4 regions of the Pseudomonas sp. LBUM1669 genome follow, and region 4 is predicted to be linked to each of the others. Evidence: predicted binding sites of a transcription regulator. Region 4 holds the regulator's gene; each other region holds the start of a gene.
The links. The regulator sigma-54, encoded in region 4, starts transcription at its own class of promoters, with help from an activator protein. The targets are predictions, from matches to a motif close to ANTGGCATNNANNTTGCTNT.
Positions count from the first base shown of each region.

Region 1 (4,415 bases), 860 kb from region 4:
TGCTTTTGAAGGGGCGCGGGCCGAAGGCAAGCTCGGGCTGCTGGAACTGACGGCGGGCGGTACGCTGTTTCTCGATGGCGTCGGCGAAATGAGCCCGCGCTTGCAGGTGAAATTGCTGCGCTTCCTGCAGGACGGATGCTTCCGTCGTGTGGGCAGTGATGAAGAGGTCTATCTGGATGTGCGGGTGATCTGCGCGACGCAGGTGGATTTGTCCGAGTTGTGCGCGCGCGGTGAGTTTCGACAGGATCTGTATCACCGCTTGAACGTGCTGTCGCTGCACATCCCGCCCCTGCGTGAATGCCTCGACGGTTTGACGCCGCTGGTGGAGCACTTCCTTGATCAGGCCAGCCGGCAGATCGGTTGCCCGCTGCCGAAACTGGCGCCCGCGGCCATGGAGCGGCTGAGTCATTACCATTGGCCGGGCAATGTCCGGCAGTTGGAGAACGTGTTGTTCCAGGCGGTTTCCCTCTGCGAGGGCGGGACCGTGAAGGCTGAGCACATTCGCTTGCCGGATTACGGCATGCGTCAGCCGCTTGGCGATTTCTCCCTCGAGGGTGGGCTGGATGCGATTGTCGGGCGCTTTGAGAAGGCGGTGCTGGAGCGGTTGTATTCAGAGCATCCGAGCAGTCGGCAGCTGGGCAAGCGGTTGGGGGTTTCCCATACGACGATCGCCAATAAGTTGCGGGAGTATGAAGTCGGTAAAGACCCCGGCGCATAAGCACCTGCAATAACTTTATTGTGGCGAGGGAGGCCCCGCGCCGTCTTCGACGCCGCGCTGTCGCGCAGCAAACAGGTTCATCGTAAAGTTTGAAGAACGCGCGCGGGGCAAAGGCCGTAACCAGCACTGGTGTGACAGCACCCGAGAGGGAGAGTGGCCTGCACGGTATCGGCGTGGAGTCGCTGACGGCATGGCGTAAGCCATGACCTCGTATAAGAGAGTGAATCCGTTCGCCACCGTGTACCCCGCGCGCGTCGTTCAATCCTGCGAGGAATTGTCATGGCGCGCAAGAACCAGAAGCGTTTTGAGATTATCCATCATCACTGTGCCGGCATTGATGTCGGCCTTCGCGAACACTGGGTCGCCGTGGATTCAGGGCGATGTGATCCGCCTGTTCGTCAATTCTCCACCTTCACCGACGACTTGATTGCTTTGGCCGACTGGCTCCAGTCACTGAACATCAACGTGGTGGCCATGGAGGCGACGGGGGTCTACTGGATCCCCCTTTTCGAAGTGCTGGATGCACGCGGATTCGAGGTTTACCTCGTCAACTCGCGCGCCACCCGGCAGACCTCAGGTCGCAAGTCCGATGTGCTCGACTGCCAGTGGATTTGGCAGCTCATGACCCATGGCCTGCTCAGCGGTGCGTTTCGCCCTTCGGATGAAATCTGCTCAATGCGCTCTCTGGTCCGTCAGCGAGCCAATAAAGTCTGCGATCAAGCCAAGTCCATCAATCGCATGCAAAAAGCCTTGAGCCAGATGAACATCCAGCTGGCCCAAGTCATCAGCGATATCACCGGGGTGACGGGCCTGAAGATTTTGCGGGCTATTGTCGGCGGCGAGCGTAACCCTGAACAACTCGCAACGATGAAAGACGGGCGCATCAAGGCAGATCAGGCGACCATTGCCCGCAGTTTGCATGGCAACTGGCGAGCCGAGCACTTGCATGCTCTGAGTCAGGAATTGGCCTGCCATGACTTTCTGGAAACCCAGATCGCCGAGTGTGACCGGGCCATCGCCCAGGCACTTGAGCGACTACCGGTTCTTGAGCATGAACCAGTGGCACCCGGCAAGCCGCTGCGCAGCCCGCACCGCTCGACCGACCAACAGCAAGCGTTGCACCGGGCATTGAACAAGGTAATGGGTGTGGACCTGACGGCTATCCCCACCATCGGGATTGATACGGCGCTGGTATTAGCCAGTGAATTGGGGCCGGATTTGTCACGTTTTCCCACCTCTCAGCACTTTTGCTCCTGGCTGGGCGTGGCACCGCCTACGCGGATATCAGGAGGTAAACCGCTTCCAGGGAAAGCACCGAAAATCATTAATCGAGCAGCTCAAGCGCTTAAGCAAGCGGCTTCCAATGGGCGACAGGACAAAAGTTTCATCGGCGCCAGCCACCGCGCCCGCCTGACGCGGATGGACACCAGTTGCGCGATCAAAGCCACCGCACACCAATTGGCGCGGCTGATCTACGCCATGCTGACGAAGGGGCAGCCCTATGTTGAGAAGGGAATTGAAGAGTTTGAAGAAAAAAGCCGCAGCCGACAGCTGCGCGCTCTGGAGCGAAAAGCACGCAAGCTAGGCATGCAACTGGTCAAAGCAGCATGATTTTTCAAGAGCAAAAACAATGGGTTATTTTTTGTTTGATAAGAGCTTGCTCCCGCTCGGGCGCGAAGCGGCCGCAAAACCATCCGGCGCGACCTCCCTGTCAGGCCTCGACCAATCTTTTTGGGGCTGCTTCGCAGCCCAGCGGGAGCAAGCTCCTTCGCCACAGGGGAATCTGTTGGCTGCAATGGCCGGCACTTGCCACCAAACGGCATAACACCGCCGGTTTTTCGTCTCCGATACATTTCCCCAATCCCTGCAAAACCCCTCAAGTCCTTTGTTTGCCGGGCCTCGCGCCGCCAGAAAAAAGTTGGTCTGTAAATTGCTTATCGCTCAGCAGTACAGCGGTGGGCGGCAAACGTCCGGCATGCAGAGGAAAGAGTGTGGATAAGTACCTTTATGTGGCAATGACCGGCGCCAGCCAGAATGCACTGGCGCAGAAGGCTCATGCCAACAACCTGGCAAACATCTCCACCAACGGTTTTCAGAAGGACCTGGAACAGGCCCGTTCGATGCCGGTGTTTGGTGACAGCTTTCCGGCGCGTGCGTTTGCCATGACCGAGCGTCCGGCCACCGACTTCTCTCCAGGTTCGCTGGTTGAAACCGGTCGCGACCTCGACGTCGCGGTGCAAGGCAATGGCTGGATCGCCGTGCAGACCCCCGATGGCGCTGAAAGCTACGTGCGCACCGGCAGCCTGAACGTGGACGCCCTGGGCGTGCTGCGTGCCGGCAACGGTATGCCGGTGATGGGCAATGGCGGACCGATCGCCGTGCCGCCCGAGCAGAAAATCGAAGTGGGCGAAGACGGCACCATCAGCATCCGCGCCATGGGCGAAGGCCCGCGCGTGATGGCTGAAGTCGACCGCATCAAACTGGTCAACCCTGACCTGAAGAACATGACCAAAGGCCTGGACGGTTCGATCCACACCAAGGACGGCAAGCCGGCGCAAGCCGATGCAGGCGTCAAACTGGTGTCCGGGTTCCTTGAGTCGAGCAACGTCAATGCCGTGGAAGAGATGACCTCGGTGCTGGCTTTGTCGAAGCAGTTCGAGCTGCACATCAAGATGATGAACACCGCCAAAGACGATGACCAGGCCATGGCTCGGGTCTTGCAGATCAGCTAATTATCAGAACGTCGCGCCGTAAAACAGGCGCACGAGGAGAATCGAATGCTTCCGGCTCTATGGGTTGCCAAAACAGGTCTGTCCGCCCAGGACACCAACCTGACGACCATTTCCAACAACCTGGCGAACGTGTCGACCACGGGTTTCAAACGTGACCGCGCCGAGTTCCAGGACTTGCTCTATCAGATCAAACGCCAGCCAGGCGCTCAGTCGACCCAGGACAGCGAACTGCCGTCGGGTCTGCAAGTGGGTACCGGTGTGCGCATCGTCGGCACTCAGAAAAACTTCACCGCCGGCAGCCTGCAAACCACCGAGCAACCGCTCGACTTGGCCGTAGACGGTCGCGGTTTCTTCCAGATCCTGCAGCCGGACGGCACCACGTCCTACACCCGTGACGGCACGTTCCACCTCGATTCCAACGGCCAGATCGTCAACGCCAGTGGCTTCGCCCTGGAACCGGCCATCGTCATTCCGAACGACGCGCAGACCTTCACGGTCGGTCGCGACGGCACCGTGTCCATCACCGTTCCGGGTAACCCGGCCAACCAGGTGATCGGCAACCTGCAAACCGCCGACTTCATCAACCCGGCCGGTCTGCAAGCCGTGGGTAACAACCTGTTCCTGGAAACCGCCGCCAGCGGCGCGCCGCAAATCGGCACCCCGGGCCTGAACGGTTTCGGTACCACGCTGCAGAACACCCTGGAAACGTCCAACGTCAGCACCGTTGAAGAGATGGTCAACATGATCACCACTCAGCGCGCTTACGAGATGAACTCCAAGGTGATCTCCACCGCCGACCAGATGCTCTCGTTCGTAACGCAGAATCTGTAATCAGTCTATGAGGTGACCATGAGGTCGCCTGCAACACCGTGAGGTAGGGTCATGAATCGCTTTGTATCTGTTCTGGCACTGAGTGGGGTTGTCGTGCTCGCGGGCTGCGTCGCTCCGCCGCCCAAGCCCAATGA
Region 1 covers NZ_CP166784.1:1,866,280-1,870,694, forward strand. Annotated here, with positions in the region: gene ACA051_RS08645 (sigma-54-dependent transcriptional regulator) at 1-718, shown strand, start outside; gene ACA051_RS08650 (IS110 family RNA-guided transposase) at 998-2,329, shown strand; gene ACA051_RS08655 (flagellar basal body rod protein FlgF) at 2,710-3,450, shown strand; gene flgG (flagellar basal-body rod protein FlgG) at 3,496-4,281, shown strand; gene flgH (flagellar basal body L-ring protein FlgH) at 4,333-4,415, shown strand, end outside.
Region 1: ACA051_RS08655 (flagellar basal body rod protein FlgF) is a predicted target of sigma-54. The motif match lies at 2,636-2,655, and genes of this name have one in related genera.

Region 2 (4,415 bases), 660 kb from region 4:
CGCCGCCGAAGTCGGCGTGGCCCGGGGTGTCCACGATGTTGATGTGGTAGCCGTTCCAGTTGATGGCGGTGTTTTTCGCCAGAATGGTAATACCGCGCTCTTTCTCCTGGTCGTTGGAGTCCATCACGCGCTCGTCGTTGAGCTCGTTGCGCTCCAGGGTGCCGGATTGACGCAAGAGTTTGTCTACCAGGGTGGTCTTACCATGGTCAACGTGAGCAATGATGGCGATGTTGCGTAGATTTTCGATCACTTGTGTATCTCGATCAGAGGATTCGGTGTGCTGACAAGTCTTGGCAGCGATTAACAGTAGAGTCCGGCAAAGCCGTTACAGCTTGACGGCGGCGTCGGGGGGCCGGTGACGCAGGCCACAGGCAAACAGCCCCGGGCTCTTAGCTCGGTCGATAAACGCGCACATTGGCATGCCCCTCACTGAGCAAATGGTGGGCATGCAGGCGACTCATCACGCCTTTGTCGCAATACAGCAGGTACTGGCGAGTAGGGTCCAGTTCCTTGAAACGAGCGTTCAATGCATAAAACGGCATCGCTTGTACCTCAATGCCAGCAAGGCCCAGCGGGTCGTCTTCAGCGGCATCCGGGTGACGGATGTCGATGACGATCTGACCAGCCAACGCTTCGCCGACTTCTTCGATTTGCAAGTCCTGGCCCAATTCGTCGATCACGCGATCGATCGGCACCAGTTTGGCGTTCTCGAGCGCACGCTCAAGTACTGCCATGTCGAACTGTTGTTCTTCGTACTCCACGCGTGGACGCTTGGCGTGGGTCTTGGGGTTCACCGAGATGACCCCGCAATATTCCGGCATGTGCTTGGCGAAGTCGGCCGTGCCGATTTCGTTGGCCAGGTCGATGATGTCCTGCTTGTGACTGGCGATCAGCGGACGCAAGACCAGCTTGTCGGTTACGCAGTCGATCACGGACAGGTTCGGCAGTGTCTGGCTCGACACCTGGGAAATCGCCTCGCCGGTAACCAGCGCATCGATGTCCAGCCGATCGGCAATACGGGAAGCAGCGCGCAACATCATACGCTTCAAAACTACACCCATATGACTGTTATCGACTTTCCCGAGAATTTCTCCCAGGACTTCCTCGAACGGCACACTCACAAATAACACGCGCTGGGAGCTGCCATACTTCTTCCAGATGAAGTGCGCGACTTCCATGACGCCCAGTTCATGGGCCCGTCCGCCCAGATTAAAGAAGCAGAAATGGCTCATCAGGCCGCGGCGCATGATCTGGTAAGCAGCCACCGTGGAATCGAACCCACCCGACATCAGGACAAGTGTCTGTTCCAGTGCACCCAGCGGATATCCGCCGATGCTGTTGTGCTGGCTGTGGATCACGAACAACCGTTTGTCGCGAATTTCGATGCGGACTTCGATTTCCGGGTCTTTCAGCGAAATTCCGGCGGCGCCGCACTGGCGACGCAGTTGGCTGCCGACATATTTCTCGACGTCCATCGAGCTGAATTCATGCTTGCCGGCACGCTTGCAGCGCACCGAAAAGACCTTCCCGGCCAACGCCTCACCGAAGTGCTGCTTGCACTTGGCGACGATGTCGTCGAAATCGCCCAGCGGGTATTCGTCGACTTGCAGGAAATGCGCGATGCCCGGCATGCAGCTCAGGCGCTCGGTCATCTCCTTCAGGGCTTTGGGATCGCTGACGCGGGTTTCCAGCTCGAGATTGTCCCACACGCCGTTCACCACCACAGCCGGGTCCAGGTCGCGGAGCACGGTACGGATGTTTTTGGCCAACTGGCGGATGAAACGCATCCGTACCGGGCGGCTCTTGATGGTGATCTCGGGGAAGACTTTTACGATTAGTTTCATGAAAACAGCGCGCGCTGGGCCAGCCGAAAAAGGGGGGCGCGGATTATAGCGGAAATTGCTCAAGGTTTAACCAGTTAATGTGCAGAAGGTTTTGCGCGCACCAAAACAGGTCATTTGTCGATTTTAACGCTACATTGTAGGGCGAGATTTTCCGCTTACAGATGCTTTGTGCCTTTATAAGCGTGATATTGGGGCAAAAAACCCATGCTGGGGCACTGGCATGCAATTTGCTCCCTTGTGAGGCAGGTTGCCTTGGCAGAGTATTCGCGCCGGCATCACCCACATTCTAAGGGCATCCACTACTAAGCCCGAAGCCACCCGGAGGACACTATGTCGAAGTCGGTTCAACTCATCAAAGATCATGACGTCAAGTGGATTGATCTGCGCTTCACGGACACCAAAGGCACTCAGCACCACGTGACCATGCCGGCTCGCGACGCGCTGGATGAAGCTTTCTTCGAAGAAGGCAAAATGTTCGACGGTTCCTCCATCGCTGGCTGGAAAGGCATCGAAGCTTCCGACATGATCCTGCTGCCGGACGACAGCACTGCCGTTCTCGACCCGTTCACCGAAGACCCAACGCTGATCATCGTTTGCGATGTAATCGAGCCTTCGACAATGCAAGGCTACGATCGCGACCCACGTGCGATCGCCAAGCGTGCCGAGGAATACCTGAAGTCGACCGGTATCGGCGATACCGTTTTCGTTGGTCCGGAGCCTGAGTTTTTCATCTTCGATCAGGTGAAATTCAAGTCCGACATCTCCGGCTCGATGTTCAAAATCTTCTCCGAACAAGGTTCGTGGATGTCCGACCAGGACATCGAAGGCGGCAACCATGGCCACCGTCCAGGTATCAAAGGCGGTTACTTCCCGGTTCCTCCGTTTGACCACGACCACGAAATCCGTACCTCCATGTGCAACGCCATGGAAGAAATGGGTCTGGTCATCGAAGTTCACCACCACGAAGTGGCAACTGCCGGTCAGAACGAAATCGGTGTGAAGTTCAACACCCTGGTCGCCAAGGCTGACGAAGTTCAGACCCTGAAATACTGCGTGCACAACGTGGCTGTCGCTTATGGCCGCACCGCGACCTTCATGCCTAAGCCTCTGTACGGCGACAACGGTTCGGGTATGCACGTCCACCTGTCCATCGCCAAAGACGGCAAGAACACCTTCGCTGGCGAAGGCTATGCCGGCCTGTCTGACACCGCCCTGTACTTCATCGGCGGCATCATCAAGCACGGTAAGGCGCTGAACGGCTTCACCAACCCGTCGACCAACTCCTACAAGCGTCTGGTCCCAGGTTTCGAAGCTCCGGTAATGCTGGCCTACTCGGCTCGTAACCGTTCCGCTTCGATCCGTATTCCTTACGTGTCCAGCCCTCGTGCTCGCCGTATCGAAGCCCGCTTCCCGGATCCAGCAGCCAACCCGTACCTGGCCTTCGCTGCCCTGGTAATGGCCGGCCTGGACGGCATCCAGAACAAGATCCACCCTGGCGATGCAGCTGACAAAAACCTGTACGACCTGCCGCCTGAAGAGGCGAAAGAGATCCCACAAGTTTGCGGCAGCCTGAAAGAAGCTCTGGAAGAGCTGGACAAAGGTCGTGCGTTCCTGACCAAAGGCGGCGTGTTCTCCGATGACTTCATCGACGCTTACATCGCTCTGAAAAGCGAAGAAGAAATCAAAGTACGTACCTTCGTACACCCACTGGAATATGAGCTGTACTACAGCTGCTGATCCGGTAGCGCCTGTGCAAGCGGCGTGACAAAAAAGAGGCCTCCTTCGGGAGGTCTTTTTTATGCCCGCGATTTGGCGATCACTGAAAAACCCTGTGGGAGCGGGCTTGCTCGCGAATGCAGTGTGTCAGCTTGCATTGATGGTGACTGACACTCCGCTTTCGCGAGCAAGCCCGCTCCCACAGGGGTTTTGTGGTGTTTGAGGGATTTTGGCAATTCATGCCCAAATGTTAACGAGCTGGGTCAATCACCACCCCCTGACCTATGCTGCACCCCAACGCTTTCGCTTCCGGTCGATTTTATGGGTCGTGGTTTTCTTTTGATGTTGCTGATGATCGCCCTGCCCGCCGCAGCGCAGATCTATAAGTACACCGACGCCTCCGGGAACACCGCCTATAGCAATCAACCACCCGACGGCGTCAAGGCGCAGCCGGTCGAGTTGCCACCGCTCAACAGCGTTGCGCCCCAGGCACCTCCTGCGCCCGCTGCCGAAACCGGCAACCGCGAGCAACCGCGCAGCGCCTATGAGGTACTGGAGTTGACCGGCCTGCCCACCGACGAAGCCCTGCGCGCCAACAACGGCACGTTCACCGTCAGCGTCCTGATCAAACCGCGCCTGCGAGCGCCGCACCTGTTCAGGTTGTTGCTTGACGGCCAACCCTACGGGCAATCGAGCAACGTGCCGATCCTGCAACTGGTGAACATCGACCGTGGCGAACACAGCCTGGCAGTGCAAGTAATCGACGGTGAGAACATCGTCCAGCAAAGCCCGACGGTGACATTCACCGTGCAACGGGTGCACAAGCGATGAGGATGTGGCTGCTGATCGCCTGCC
Region 2 covers NZ_CP166784.1:349,407-353,821, reverse strand. Annotated here, with positions in the region: gene typA (translational GTPase TypA) at 1-250, opposite strand, end outside; gene thiI (tRNA uracil 4-sulfurtransferase ThiI) at 390-1,844, opposite strand; gene glnA (glutamate--ammonia ligase) at 2,175-3,581, shown strand; gene ACA051_RS01695 (DUF4124 domain-containing protein) at 3,882-4,391, shown strand; gene ACA051_RS01690 (DUF4124 domain-containing protein) at 4,388-4,415, shown strand, end outside.
Region 2: glnA (glutamate--ammonia ligase) is a predicted target of sigma-54. The motif match lies at 2,059-2,078, and genes of this name have one in related genera.

Region 3 (4,415 bases), 1.1 Mb from region 4:
TCGGCGCCTTCGCCTTGCCGCAATACGTGCTGCAAGCGGTGAACAAGCCAAGCAACGACTAAACTGAAGATGTGCGCATAACCCCTTGTAGGAGCGAAGCTTGCTCGCGAAAGCGGTGCATCAGGCAATATACAAGTTGACTGATACACCGCTTTCGCGAGCAAGCTTCGCTCCTACAGGTTCCTGTATTTTTTTCATACCTGCATGCGGTAATCCGTTTGAACGATCACTCAGACCAAAAGTCCAGATGGTTGTAAGCCCATTTGCGGGTTTGATCGAGGAGGCACTGATGCAAAAGTGGAAAATCACTTTCGTAGATGATCACGGTGAAACAGTCGATGAAGTCTTTGAGTGCGACGAGTGCCCGGATAACGAGCAAGCCGCGAAACTCATCAAGGCCCGGCTCCTTCCTGTCGCCGCCGAACTGGATCTGAATGATCTGGAAGGGCGAACCGCTGATGCCAGCGTCAAAAGTCTCAAAGCCCAGAACAGCATTCAAATCCTCGGCATCACGCCAATCTGAACAACACCTGTCTCATTCTTATCCAGGCCTTGGCAGCGCCTCTGTCTTGGGGCTACTCTGCAATCGAGATCAGCGAACGGATCGCTAAGGTCTGGTCTTGTCAGCTACATGCTTGCTTCCCACCGGCAACCTGGTTGCCGCATCGCTCGCACCAATCGGTTGCGCGTGCCGGGAATACGGAAAGTCTATCCATCAATTTGAGGGGGACGTTTCATGAGCACAGCCTATCAAGAAGACATCAGCAGCAGCGTGTTGCGCCGCATGAAAGAAGGCGGTTTCGATTTTTCACGATTCCATCCCATCGAGTTCTACGCCATTTTCCCGGACGAGGAGCGGGCACGCAGGGCGGCAGGGCAATACAAGGGTGAATCCTTGAACGCGCAGATCAGTGTGCGCGATGACGGCGCATGGGCGCTCGAACTGAGCAAAGTCATGTACGCCACCTACGATGACATCGGCGATTTCGAACAGGGTTTCGAGGCGGTGGTCGAGCCTCTGGGCGGCATCCTCGAAGGGTGGGGCGTCAAGCAGGAAGTACGAGGGCGACTCGCATAACGTTATGAACAGTGACAACGCTCAGCAACGGCTGACCTTCGGGTTGGCCGTTTTCGTTTGTGGCAGCCGAAATGTCCCCTTGGCAAAACCCTGAAACAAGAATCCCGGCGCAAAAAAAAACCGCCTGAGCAGGCGGCTAAAGGGAAGTTCGGTCAGGTTTTGCAGCGGATGCGCGGATTATCCGCACCGCCGGCCGGGCAGTGAAATCAACTCTGACTATGCTGGTGATAGGCGACAACGTCGCCTTGCAATGAAGCGGGGGCGATCAGGTTGGGGCGTTTGCTGCACAGGATTGGTGCGGTGCAAACGGCGTGATTATCCAACTGGTTGATAACAAAGCGTTTCTGCCGATGGCACGGGCCTTGCGAAGCCTAGATGTCCGGGTGACAAGGAGTACGGCATGATCCGCACCTATTTTGATGAGATGTACGATGCCGGCGGCCAGGTCCGCCCGCATTATCGGGAGTTTGCCCGTTGGCTGGCCGAGACGCCTGACGAGCTCTTGGCACAACGGCGACGCGAGGCCGATCTGTTATTTCATCGCGCCGGGATTACCTTCACGCTCTACGGGGACGAGCAGGGCACAGAGCGCCTGATTCCCTTCGACACCATCCCGCGCAGCATCCCTGCCAGCGAATGGCGGATCGTCGAGCGCGGCTGCATCCAGCGAGTCAAGGCGTTGAACATGTTCCTCGCCGACCTCTACCACGAGCAGCGCATTATCAAGGCCGGCATCATCCCGGCCGAGCAAGTGCTGGCCAACGAGCAATACCAGTTGGCGATGCAAGGGCTGGATCTGCACCGCGATATCTACTCGCACATCTCCGGTGTCGATCTGGTGCGCGATGGCGACGGCACGTACTACGTGCTCGAAGACAACCTTCGTACACCCAGCGGCGTGAGCTATATGCTCGAAGACCGCAAGATGATGATGCGGCTATTTCCCGAGTTGTTCTCGGCCCAGCGCATCGCGCCGATCGACCATTATCCGAACCTGCTGCTCGACACCCTGAAAAGCTCCAGCCCGATCGATAACCCGAGCGTGGTGGTGCTGACGCCGGGTCGCTTCAACAGCGCGTTTTTCGAGCATGCATTCCTGGCGCGGGAGATGGGCGTTGAGTTGGTGGAAGGTGCGGACCTGTTCGTGCGCGACGACAAGGTGTTCATGCGTACCACAGACGGACCGAAGGCGGTCGACGTGATTTACCGTCGCCTCGACGATGCGTTCCTCGATCCGCTGGCGTTCAACCCGGACTCGATGCTCGGGGTTCCTGGGCTGCTGTCGTCCTACCGCTCCGGCAACGTGGTGCTGGCGAATGCCATCGGCACCGGGGTCGCGGACGACAAATCGGTGTATCCGTTTGTCACGGACATGATCCGTTTCTACCTGGACGAAGAGCCGATCCTGAAGAACGTGCCGACGTTCCAGTGTCGCAATCCTTCTGAGCTTTCCCACGTGCTGGCCAATCTTCCAGACTTGGTGGTCAAGGAAACCCAGGGCTCCGGCGGTTACGGAATGCTCGTGGGGCCGGCGGCGACCGCGGCGGAAATCGAGTCGTTCCGCGCGCGGATCAAAGCCAAGCCTCACGCGTATATCGCGCAACCGACGTTGTCCCTGTCGACCTGTCCGACCTTTGTCGAAAACGGCATCGCGCCACGCCATATCGACCTGCGTCCGTTTGTATTGTCTGGCCGCGAAACCCGGGTTGTGCCCGGCGGTTTGACCCGTGTCGCCCTGCGTGAAGGCTCTCTGGTGGTGAATTCCTCCCAGGGCGGCGGAACCAAGGACACCTGGGTGGTCGAGGATTGAAGGAAGCCTGCCATGTTAAGTAGAACTGCCTCGGATTTGTATTGGATGTCGCGTTACCTGGAGCGGGCGGAAAACCTCGCACGGATGCTCGACATCAGTTATTCGCTGTCGCTGATGCCGCAGGATGGTCGCGGTGACGGTCTGCACGAACTGGCCATGCCGCTACTGATCACCGGCACTCTGGACGATTACCTGGAACGCCACGGTGATTTGCACGCCGAGCGGCTGCTGCATTTCTTCGCGCTGGACGCGGCCAACCCGGCGAGCATCTACAGCTGCCTGGGCTCGGCGCGGGCCAGTGCCCATGCCGTGCGTGGCCGAATCACCGCCGATATGTGGGAAAACATCAACGCCACCTGGCTGGAGATTCGCGGGATTGCCGAACAGGGGCTGAGTCGCTACGGCATGAGCCGTTTTTGCGAGTGGATCAAGGAACGTTCCCACCTGTTCCGTGGCGCGTCCTACGGCACGATCATGCGTAACGATGCGTTCCGCTTCATTCGCCTGGGAACGTTTATCGAACGGGCCGACAACACGTTGCGCCTGCTGGACGCCCGCTACGAAATGGCCGGCGATCAAGCTGAAGCGGTTAGCGACGGCACGGCTCACGCGTATTACCAGTGGAGTGCGTTGCTGCGTGCGCTGTCCTCTTTCGAGGCCTACACCGAAATTTACCGCGACGCCCCCGGCGCCCGGCATGTGGCCGAGTTGCTGTTGCTGCGCGCCGATGTACCGCGTTCCCTGCGCGCCTGCACCGAGGAAATCGACCAGATCCTTGCCCAACTGCCGGGGGCCAATGGCCGTCCCGCGCAACGCCTGGCAGCGGAGATGGACGCGCGCCTGCGCTACACCGGCATCAACGAAATTCTCGACGAAGGCCTGCACGCCTGGCTGACCGAATTCATCCCGCTGGTGCGCCAGTTGGGTAACGCCATTCACAGTTCCTACCTGGAGGCTGCATGAGACTTTCCATTAGCCACGAAACCACCTATCACTACGAAGATCAGGTGCGGGCGAGCATCCAGTACCTGCGACTGACACCCCACGACAGCGAGCGTCAGAACGTGCTCAGTTGGCAACTTGACCTGCCGCGCCCGGTGCGAGCGCAACTCGATCCGTTCGGCAACATCCTGCATGTGCTGACCATGGACGAGCCCCACGAGGCGATCATCATTGGCGCCCGTGGCCAGGTCGACATCGACGAATTGCGCGAAGCCGAACATGAAAGCCAGTCGGCGCTTCCGTTCCTGCGCTTCACGCGCCTGACCGAAGCCGACGAAGCCCTGCGTGCGTTCGCGGAAAAGGAATGCAAAAAACGCAGGGATCGCACGGCGTTGATCGACTTGATGCATGGCCTGAATTCGCACATGACCTACACGCCGGGCTCCACCGAAGTGGACACCAGCGCCGCCCAGGCCTTCGCCGGGCGTTCGGGCGTCTGTCAGGACCACACCCACGCGTTTCTGGCTTGTGCCCGCAGCCTGGGCATTCCATCGCGTTATGTGTCGGGGTATTTGTACAGCGAGA
Region 3 covers NZ_CP166784.1:2,107,745-2,112,159, forward strand. Annotated here, with positions in the region: gene speE (polyamine aminopropyltransferase) at 1-62, shown strand, start outside; gene ACA051_RS09805 (hypothetical protein) at 290-523, shown strand; gene ACA051_RS09810 (ribonuclease E inhibitor RraB) at 737-1,078, shown strand; gene ACA051_RS09815 (circularly permuted type 2 ATP-grasp protein) at 1,479-2,888, shown strand; gene ACA051_RS09820 (alpha-E domain-containing protein) at 2,901-3,851, shown strand; gene ACA051_RS09825 (transglutaminase family protein) at 3,848-4,415, shown strand, end outside.
Region 3: ACA051_RS09815 (circularly permuted type 2 ATP-grasp protein) is a predicted target of sigma-54. The motif match lies at 1,428-1,447, and genes of this name have one in related genera.

Region 4 (4,415 bases):
ATGCTGAGCAAAAAGATTCGTAACATCTTGGTGTTCGGCTGCATCGCGGCGCTGTTCGCCGCGGTCGGCTACTGGAACATCAGCCCCGAACGCTTCCTCGACAAACCCGTGGTCAAGGTAGACGAAACCGCGATCGACTATTACGCGCTCAACGCCCACAGCGTGCAGTACCTGCCAGACGGCAAATTGCAATACGAGATGACGTCCGACAAGGTTGAACACCTGAAGGCGACCGAGGTGACGTTGCTGACCAACCCCGACCTGAACATGTTTCGTGGCACCCAGTTTCCCTGGCACGTCCAGAGTGAGCACGGCGAAGTCAACCCGGACGGCACTCAGGTCGAGCTGATTGACTCGGTGCGCATCACGCGTTTCGACGAGAAAAACCGCAGAACCCTGATTACCACCACCCGAATGACAGTGTTCCCGCAGCAGCAATATGCGCAGACCGATCAACCCGTTAGAATCGACGGCGCTGGCGGTGTATCGACAGGCAACGGAATGAAAGCGTATTTGAAAGAAAGCAGGATACACCTGCTATCGAACGTAAGAGGACAGTATGAGGCTCGTTAAAACTCTCCCTATTTTGCTCAGTCTGGGCGCAGCACTGGGAAGCGTGAGCGCCTGGGCTCTGCCGAACGATCAAGAGCAGCCTATCCGCATTCAGGCCGACGACGCCCAACTGGACGACAAGAATGGCATTGCCACCTATAAAGGTGACGTGATCATCACTCAGGGCTCGATGAAGGTCACCGGCAATACCGTGACCATCACCCGTACCCCGGCTGGCGACATCGATGTGGTGACCTCGGTGGGCAACCTTGCCTACTTTGAGCAGATGCAGACGGCTGGCGACACCAAGCCGGTTCAGGGCTACGGAGTGACCATCCAGTACCACGCCTCGCAAAACCGCGTCGTATTGATCGATCGTGCAAAAGTCATCGACAAGGACAACAACGTCACCCAAGGCGAGAAAATCGTCTATGACACGGTGAAAAAGCTGGCGAGCGCCGGTCGCGCCACGGGCAACAAGGTCACCGAGTCGCGTCCGCGCATCGACATGGTGATCCAGCCCAAGCCAAAAACCGACGAGAAAAAGGCCCCGTAATGGCAACTCTGAAAGCTCAGCATCTGGCCAAGAGCTACAAGAGCCGCCAAGTCGTGCGTGACGTCAGCCTGTCCATTGACAGCGGTCAGATCGTCGGCCTGCTGGGTCCTAACGGCGCCGGCAAGACCACCTGTTTCTACATGATAGTTGGCCTGGTACAGGCCGATCAGGGTCGCGTACTGATCGACGATCTAGACGTCAGCCACCAGCCGATGCACGGTCGTGCAAAGGCCGGTATCGGCTATCTTCCGCAAGAAGCGTCGATCTTCCGCAAACTGTCGGTGGCCGATAACATCATGGCCATCCTCGAGACCCGCAAGGAACTCGACAAGGCAGAGCGTCGCAAGGAGCTGGAAAGCCTGCTGCAGGAATTCCACATCAGCCACATCCGCGACAACCTCGGCATGAGCCTGTCCGGCGGTGAGCGTCGTCGGGTGGAAATCGCCCGGGCACTGGCCACCAACCCGAAATTCATCCTCCTCGACGAACCATTCGCCGGTGTGGACCCGATTTCGGTGGGCGACATCAAACAGATCATCTACCACCTCAAGGCCAAAGGCATTGGCGTGCTGATCACTGACCACAACGTCCGTGAAACCCTGGATATCTGCGAAACCGCCTACATCGTCAACGATGGCCAGTTGATCGCCGAGGGTGACTCCGCCACCATCCTGGCCAACGAACTGGTCAAGGAAGTGTATCTGGGCCATGAATTCCGCCTTTAAGCGCTAAGGTGTCTGGCTGATTGTCCGAGCGCTTGTCTCGATAAAAAATCAATACTTTTTTATTGTTACAGCGCTCTAGGCAAACGCTGCAGTTTCGGGCATATAATTTGCTTATGTTTGGCGCTCCGGCGCCCTGTAGTGGATGGCGCATGTGCGCCGGCGAATAAGGTGTTAAGCCCCTGCCATGAAACCATCGCTAGTCTTGAGAATGGGCCAGCAGCTGACGATGACACCGCAGCTGCAACAGGCTATCCGCCTGCTCCAATTGTCGACCCTGGACCTGCAACAGGAAATCCAGGAGGCCCTGGAGTCCAATCCGATGCTCGAACGCCAGGAAGAAGGCGACGACTTCGATAACGCCGACCCTTTGGCCGACAAAGCCGAACAGCTCCCCAACGCCGACATTTCGGAACCCTCCTACCAGGAAACCGCCCCGACGGTGGATAACCTCGAGGAAGGCGACTGGAACGAGCGCATTCCCAACGAGCTGCCCGTCGATACCGCGTGGGAAGACGTCTACCAGACCAGCGCCAGCAGCCTGCCGAGCAACGATGACGACGAGTGGGATTTCACCACCCGCACATCGGCCGGTGAAAGCCTGCAAAGCCATTTGTTGTGGCAACTGAACCTTGCACCGATGTCCGACACCGATCGCCTGATCGCCGTGACCCTGATCGACTGCATCAACAATCAGGGCTACCTGGACGAAACCCTTGAGGAAATTCTCGAGGCCTTCGATCCGGAACTGGACATCGAACTGGACGAAATCGAAGCCGTCCTGCACCGCATCCAGCAATTCGAACCGGCCGGCATTGGCGCCCGCAACCTGAGTGAATGCCTGCTGCTGCAACTGCGCCAACTGCCAGCCAAGACCCCCTGGCTGGCCGAAGCGAAACGCCTGGTCACCGACTACATCGACCTGCTCGGCAGTCGCGACTACAGCCAGCTGATGCGCCGCATGAAGCTCAAGGAAGATGAACTGCGCCAGGTCATCGAGCTGGTGCAGAGCCTCAACCCGCGTCCGGGCTCGCAGATCGAGTCCAGTGAAGCCGAATACGTTGTCCCTGACGTCATCGTGCGCAAGGACAACGAGCGCTGGCTGGTCGAGCTGAACCAGGAATCGGTGCCACGGCTGCGGGTCAACGCCCAATACGCCGGGTTTGTGCGCCGCGCCGACACCAGCGCCGACAACACCTTCATGCGCAATCAGTTGCAAGAAGCTCGCTGGTTCATCAAAAGCCTGCAAAGCCGCAACGAAACCCTGATGAAAGTGGCCACCCAGATTGTCGAGCATCAGCGCGGCTTCCTGGAGTACGGCGACGAAGCGATGAAACCGCTGGTTCTGCATGATATTGCCGAGGCGGTGGGCATGCACGAGTCGACGATTTCACGAGTGACCACGCAGAAATTCATGCATACCCCACGGGGCATATATGAACTGAAATACTTTTTTTCCAGCCATGTCAGCACCTCCGAAGGCGGCGAATGCTCGTCCACAGCGATCCGCGCGATCATCAAAAAACTGGTTGCCGCGGAAAATCAGAAAAAGCCGTTGAGTGACAGCAAGATCGCTGGTTTACTGGAGGCACAAGGCATTCAGGTGGCTCGCCGCACCGTCGCCAAGTACCGCGAATCCCTCGGGATCGCGCCTTCGAGCGAACGCAAGCGGTTGATGTAGAGCCACGCCACAGCGTTCCAGTGGTAGATCATCTGATCTACCGCTTTATGCACTGGCAACGAAGGAGAAGCTGTATGCAAGTCAACATCAGTGGACACCAACTGGAAGTGACCGAACCTCTTCGCACCTACATCGGCGAAAAACTCGAACGATTAGAGAGGCATTTCGACAAGATCACCAACGTGCAGGTCACGATGACGGTCGAAAAGCTCAAGCAGAAAATCGAAGCCACGCTGCATATTCCCGGCAATGAAGTGGTCGCCAACGCGGAGCATACCGATATGTACGCGGCGATCGACGCACTGACCGACAAGCTGGATAAACAACTCAAAAAGCATAAGGAAAAGACCCAAAGCCTCCTTCAGGGCGCTACCGGTCGTTAACACTCCCAACCCATGATCCGACTTGAAAGCATCCTGACCCCCGGCCGTTCCCTCGTGAACGTGCCGGGCGGCAGCAAAAAGAAAGCCCTCGAGCAAATTGCCAACCTGATCGCCCGGGAAGTGCCGGATCTGGAAATGCAAGATGTCTTTGAGGCTCTGATTGCGCGTGAAAAACTCGGTTCGACCGGTTTTGGCAACGGCATCGCCATTCCCCACTGCCGCCTGAAGGGTTGCACCTCGCCCATCAGTGCCCTGATGCACCTCGACGCACCCATTGATTTCGACGCCATCGACGGCGCCCCGGTTGACCTGCTGTTTGTTCTGCTGGTCCCGGAAGCAGCTACCGATGCGCACCTGGAACTGCTCCGCCAGATCGCCAGCATGCTTGATCGCAAGGAAGTACGCGAAAAACTGCGTAGCGCCCCGAGCAACGAAGCCTTGTATCAGGTTGTCCTGGACGAGCAAAACGGTCACTAATCATGCGTTTGATCATTGTCAGTGGCCGTTCCGGCTCAGGTAAA
Region 4 covers NZ_CP166784.1:1,010,289-1,014,703, reverse strand. Annotated here, with positions in the region: gene lptC (LPS export ABC transporter periplasmic protein LptC) at 1-573, shown strand; gene lptA (lipopolysaccharide transport periplasmic protein LptA) at 560-1,108, shown strand; gene lptB (LPS export ABC transporter ATP-binding protein) at 1,108-1,833, shown strand; gene ACA051_RS04460 (RNA polymerase factor sigma-54) at 2,018-3,511, shown strand; gene hpf (ribosome hibernation-promoting factor, HPF/YfiA family) at 3,586-3,894, shown strand; gene ptsN (PTS IIA-like nitrogen regulatory protein PtsN) at 3,907-4,371, shown strand; gene rapZ (RNase adapter RapZ) at 4,374-4,415, shown strand, end outside.